One region of the Shewanella sp. BJSY2023SW007 genome, then DNA from elsewhere that is predicted to be linked to it. Evidence: predicted binding sites of a transcription regulator. Region 1 holds the regulator's gene; the other holds the start of a gene.

Region 1 (3,209 bases):
GGCATTTCAGCCATTGGATGGTTTGGTTATCGGTGTCAGCGGTCGTAATCTTATCGAGCGGGACTTAAGCAGCATAGAGGCCGGCGGCGTGCAGCTTACCTATCAGGTGAAACCTATGGTTACCGCCGGGGTGGCCTATGACTGGGCAGCCTTTTCACTCAGCAGCGACTTGGATCTTACCGACAACGACAAGTTTGCCGAGCTTGAGGGCAGCCGCTATTGGCGTTTAGGCGGTGAATACCGGCCTACCGACTGGGTTGCTTTACGGCTCGGTTATCGCCAGGATCTCAATGATCACAGCGCTGATCTTTATTCACTCGGGACAGGGTTCGCCATAGGCAACAGTTTCCGGCTGGATCTCACCGGCATGTTTGGCAGCGATGACGCCATAGGCGGCGTGCTGCAAACCAGCTATCACTTCTAAAATTAACCGTTGATGAGCGCCAGGCTTGATTTGATGGTCAGCAACAGAGCGCTCAGGGCGCACAGCGCCAGCGTCAGAACTCGGGTCTTCTCTTTATCCACCCGGCCCACCAAGCGGCCAGCCAGCAGAAAACCGAGAAATACCGCAGGCAGCAGCAACAGCGACAGCCATAAGTGTCTCAAGGTCAAGAGGCCAAAACAGCCGAGAATAATCAAGGCTATCAAGGAGCTGAAGATAAAGAAGGCCGACAGCGCTGCGCGGAACTGACTGGCATCCTTACCCGCCAGCAGCAGAGCCATCGGCGGTCCACCTATGGCGGCCACGGTGCCGAATATCCCGGAAAATATCCCGGCAATAAACAGGCTGAGGCGGTTGATCTTGATGCTGTACTTTCTAAGGCTGAGGAATACGGCTACGGCCACAATCAGGGCTATGGTCAAGCCCATAATCGGTTGCGGTGCCAGCAACAGCAGGGTGGCACCAATCAGGCCGCCGGGGAGCCTTCCCAGCAAGGCATATTGCAAGCCGTTGAATTCCAGGTGGCCGCGCTCGCGTATCAGTGTCAGCAGGGCGATGGAAAACCCCATGGCGATAACAGGAGCGGGAACCAGCTCCGGATCGACGATATACAATAAGGGAGTGGCTACCACTGCCAGGCCAAAGCCTATCAGCGACTGGGTCAGGGCACCGGTAAATATGATCAGGGATGCCAGCAACAGGGTGACGGGATCTATCAATGACAGCATTCGCAAGCTCCCAAAAGAAAAGGATCGCGCAGCGATCCTTGTTCAACAATAAGATAATTCAGAGGAATAAGACACTTATTCCATGTCTTCCCATTCAATGCCCATGGCATCCATCATGCGTTTGGCTTCTTCCGGGATGCTGTCTGGTTTGTCTTTGGACAAATCCTCATCATTGGGCAGTGGCTGGCCGGTATAGGCATGCAGGAAGGCTTCGCACAACAGTTCGCTGTTTGTGGCGTGCCGCAGGTTGTTTACCTGGCGCCGGGTGCGCTCATCGGTCAATACTTTCAGTACCTTCAACGGAATAGAGACAGTGATTTTTTTCACTTGCTCATTCTTCTTGCCGTGTTCGGCATAAGGGCTGATGTATTCGCCATTCCATTCAGTCATTGATTCACCTGTGATCTCACTAATTCGCAGCAGATTTTAAACCCTTACAGGATACAGTCAAATGATTGCCTGCAAAATCTGTGCAATATGAACAGAAATCCATACATTTGGACGTCCAAACGTCTTGATGCCTATTGACGGCTGGATGGTCATTGGTTAGATTTAGACGTCCAGACATCTTTGTGGTGTCGAACTTCAGCATTCAGGAGTCGATTATGACAGAGCGGCGATTAGCAACCACAGCGGTCCGGCAGGGCATCGAATCAGACAGCCAGCACGGGGCCGTGGTGCCACCCATCTATCTGTCGACCAACTATGCCTTTGATAGCCACACTCAGCCAAGAGCCTTTGATTACAGCCGCTCGGGTAATCCTACCCGCTCCATTCTGGGGGATGCCTTGGGGGAGCTGGAGCAGGGCTGCAGTGCGGCAATAACCGCTACCGGTATGGCGGCCATTACTCTGGTAGTCAACCTGCTGGGGCCGGATGACCTCTTGTTGGTGCCCCATGACTGTTATGGCGGTAGCTATAGGCTGTTCACCAATCTGGCCGCCAAGGGCCAGTTTCGTTTGCAGGTTTTGGATCAAACCGACCCGCAAGCACTCGCCGCTGCCCTGGCGCAAAAGCCGCGCATGGTGTGGCTCGAGACGCCATCCAATCCGCTGCTGCGGGTAGTGGATATTACCGCCATTGCCGAGGCGGCCCACCAGCAGGGGGCATTGGTGGTGGTCGACAACACCTTTTTATCGCCGGCGCTGCAACAGCCTTTGCTGTTGGGGGCCGACATAGTGGTGCACTCGACCACTAAATACATCAATGGCCACAGCGATGTGGTAGGCGGCGCCGTGATTGCCAAAGATCCTGAACTGGCAGAGCAATTGCACTGGTGGTCCAACACGCTCGGGCTGAGCGGTGGCGCCTTCGACAGCTACCTGACCCTGCGTGGCTTGCGTACTCTGGCGCTGAGGATCCGCGAGCATCAGGCCAATGCCGAGCGCATAGTGGCGCTGCTGAGCCAGAGTCCCGTGGTAGACAAAGTTTACTATCCGGGGCTTAAGAGTCACCCAGGTCATGAGATTGCCGCCAGGCAGCAGAGTGGCTTTGGCGCTATGCTGAGTTTTGAACTCAAGGGTGATGAGGCGCAGGTGGTTGCCTTCCTCGGCGCGCTCAAGCTGTTTTCCGTGGCCGAGAGCCTGGGAGGGGTTGAGAGCCTGGTGGCCGTGCCCGCCACCATGACCCACAGAGCCATGGCGAGTGAGGCTCGCGCCGAAGCCGGTATTAAAGACACGCTTATCCGCTTGTCTGTGGGTATAGAAGATGGCCGGGATCTGCTGGACGATATCGCCGCCGGATTGGCGGCAGCCGCAAACTGTTGAATTGAAGGAGCTTGAGATGGCACGTTGTCACCTACATAAGTTTGGCGGTTCCAGTCTCGCCGATGCCGATTGCTACCGACGGGTCGCCCATATTTTGCTAACCCATGGTCATGCCGATGATCTTGTGGTGGTTTCCGCTGCCGGCAAGAGTACCAATTTTCTCTATAAACTGCTGAACCTGAAGGAATCTGGCGCTCTGTGGCAGGAAGAGCTACAGGTGCTTGTCGGTTATCAGCAGAATCTGATTGAACAGCTGCTGGGCAATGAACAGGC
Region 2 (3,209 bases), on a different contig from region 1:
TATCAGCCATCGAAGTCTTGCTGGCCAACAATGTTAAAGTGGTGGTGCAAGAGAGCCAAGGCTTTACGCCTACGCCTGTCATCTCCCATGCCATAGTTAGCGCAAACCGAAATGTTACCGCAAACCGAAAAGCCGCTGAGCTCAGTGATGGCATTATTATTACTCCGTCCCACAATCCGCCTCAGGATGGCGGAATTAAGTACAACCCGCCCCATGGTGGGCCGGCAGAAGGTGAGATTACTGCCTGGATTGAGCAGCGAGCCAATGATTATCTCAAGGCGCAGCTGGAAGGGGTCAGGAAACTCAACTACGGCGTAGCCGCCAGTATCGGACTCATCAAAGAAACCGATCTTATTGAACCCTATGTTGGCGATCTCGCCTCTGTGGTGAATATGCAAGCCATCAAAGATGCCGGCATTCGCATAGGTGTCGACCCCCTGGGCGGCTCAGGCATCCATTACTGGCCACATATTGCCCACCGTTATGGCGTGAATATCACAGTGGTCAACGACCGGGTCGATCCCAGCTTCGGCTTTATGCCATTGGATAAAGACGGCAAAATCCGCATGGACTGCTCATCGCCTTTTGCGATGGCAGGCCTGCTTAAGCACATGGATGAGTTCGATATCTGCCTTGGCAATGATCCCGACTACGACAGACACGGGATAGTCTGCCCAGAGACAGGGCTGATGGATCCCAATCACTTTTTGGCGGTGGCGATAGATTACCTGCTGGAGCATAGACCCGATTGGCCGCAGACGCTGCAAATCGGCAAGACCTTGGTTTCCAGTGGCATGATAGACAAGATAGTTGCCTCACATGGTCGCAAGCTTTGTGAAGTGCCGGTTGGTTTCAAGTGGTTTGTCAGTGGCTTGAGTGACGCCAGTCTGGCCTTTGGTGGCGAGGAGAGCGCAGGTGCCGCCTTCCTTCGGCGTGACGGCACAACCTGGTGCACGGACAAGGACGGTTTTATTCTCGGGCTGCTGGCCGCTGAAATCCTCGCCGTAACCGGCAAAAACCCAGCCGAGCGTTATGCAGAACTGGCTGCGATACACGGTCATTGCTTCTACAAACGGATAGACAGCCCCATCAATGCCAAGCAAAAGGCGCGTTTTGCCACCCTCAATGCAGAGACCTTGGGGGCAGAGACTTTGGCCGGAGACAAGATTGAGGCGGTACTGACCAAGGCCCCCGGCAATGATGGTGCCATTGGCGGTATCAAGGTGCTAACCGACAACGGCTGGTTTGCCGCAAGACCATCAGGCACTGAGGCACTCTATAAAATCTACGCCGAAAGCTTTGTCAGTGAGCAGCATCTGCAGCAGATACTGGAACAGGCGAGAGCTCTGATAACCAGCGCCCTAAAAGGCAAGCCGAACTGAGCTTAAGAGATTGCCTGCTGAGTAAAAAAGCGCAGCCGTGAACACAGCTGCGCTTTTTTATTCCCGGGGATCAATATTCAAGATGGCAACTGGGCAGGTTATTCTTCTGGATATAATCCTGATGATATTCTTCTGCGCGATGAAACTGTTTCACTGGAACAATTTCCGTCACTATGTGCCGACTTCCCCACTTACCACTACGAGCTAACGCCAGCTTTGAGGCCTCAGCCTGCTCTTTCTGCTCTTTGCTATGAAAAAAAATCACGCTCCGATACTGAGTGCCGATATCGCCTCCTTGGCGATTGAGACTGGTGGGGTTGTGATTACGCCAGAAAACTTGCAGCAGCTCGGTAAATGAAACCTGGGCTTCATCGAACTCCACCTGAACCACTTCGGCATGGCCGCTGTTTCCCTGTTTTACCTCTTCATAGCGGTTGATTCTATCATCACCGCCCATATAACCACTGCTGGCGTTTAATACCCCGGGCACTTGGCGAAAGAAATACTCTACCCCCCAAAAACAACCGCCACCGAATGTTGCTATCGCCATTGAATTTACCTCTAGATGTCCAGATGGCCAAAATTATGCGTGATAAGTTTTTCCGGCGCAAGTGGTGTATTTGTCGGAGTGGCTTTTTTGCTCCTTAGTTAGATAAGAACTATCTGAAACCAGTTCGCGAGCCTGGCATTGGATAGCTTTAGTCACATCACCAATTTAATAAGCTGTGGTACTATGAAATCTTGCTCTCTGGCGCTGGTCTCAACAAGCAAACGCATTGCAACAAGTTCCCAGGAGACAGCGTTAATGGAAACAACAGCCAAATCGGCAATAAGAAGGAGTATTTCGTGTTACAAGCCCTGAAGGATAATCCTGACTTCCTGTCATTGACTCTGAATAACCCCAATTCATTGGAGAGTATCAGTGGCACGCTTGGCGACCACACCCGGATAGCGATTTGGGACACAGGAGTCTTGCTGTTTGAACCTCTGAACAACCAGAGTGATAAAGATATCGTGTTGTCATCCGGGGTACACGGCAATGAAACTGCACCTATCGAACTGTGTAATGGCATTATCAAGTCGCTGTTAAAGCAAGAGATACGGGTAGGGCAGCGAGTACTTTTCATGTTCGGTAACCCGGCGGCAATTAACCGTGGCACTCGTATTGTCGATGAAAACCTCAACCGGCTGTTCAGTGGCGAACATTCCAATCCGCCCGGGCTGGTGAACCCGGAGCGGATCCGCGCCAAGAAACTGGAAACTTATGTCACACGTTTCTTCGAAGACGCACCACAAGGGGCAAGACAGAGGATCCATTACGATCTGCACACCGCCATTCGCGGCTCCAAGCATGAAAAGTTTGCCATCTATCCCTATCGACCAGGTAGGGCTTACAGCCGTGAACAATTGATGTTCCTGGAGGCGGCCGGAGTCGATACCCTGTTGCTCCATCACGAACCCACAACCACTTTCAGCTATTTCTCGTCAAATCAGTTTGACGCCGACGCCTTTACCATTGAACTTGGCAAGGTTTACCCCATGGGACAAAACGATATGACACGTTTTATCGCCACCCGGGAGATGCTGAGTCGTTTGATCTGCAAGCAATCGCTCGAACTCGAGGAGCAGGCGCTTGAGCGGGTCAATATCTATCAGGTCTGTAGGGTCATCAATAAGCAGGCCGACGACTTTGAATTTACCTTTGCCAGCGATGTGGAAAACTTCACCGCTTTCCCCAAGGGATATGTGCTGGCGCGGGAAGCGGGCCGGGATATTCGAGTAGAGCAGGACTCGGAAGCCGTGGTGTTTCCCAACGCCAAGGTGCCC

What was found. Region 1 encodes MetJ, which represses methionine synthesis genes. Its sites were predicted from a motif close to TAGACGTCTAGACGTCTA; they were not measured.
Region 2: the regulator MetJ is predicted to act here: its motif matches at 1,937-1,954, upstream of msrA (peptide-methionine (S)-S-oxide reductase MsrA).

What each region holds. Positions count from the first base shown of each region.
Region 1 covers NZ_JBKORL010000038.1:2,478-5,686, reverse strand. The annotation lists gene ACMHXE_RS07075 (conjugal transfer protein TraF) at 1-424, shown strand, start outside; gene ACMHXE_RS07070 (sulfite exporter TauE/SafE family protein) at 427-1,170, opposite strand; gene metJ (met regulon transcriptional regulator MetJ) at 1,246-1,560, opposite strand; gene metB (cystathionine gamma-synthase) at 1,776-2,936, shown strand; gene ACMHXE_RS07055 (bifunctional aspartate kinase/homoserine dehydrogenase II) at 2,953-3,209, shown strand, end outside.
Region 2 covers NZ_JBKORL010000074.1:66,298-69,506, reverse strand. The annotation lists gene pgm (phosphoglucomutase (alpha-D-glucose-1,6-bisphosphate-dependent)) at 1-1,382, shown strand, start outside; gene msrA (peptide-methionine (S)-S-oxide reductase MsrA) at 1,453-1,932, opposite strand; gene astE (succinylglutamate desuccinylase) at 2,229-3,209, shown strand, end outside.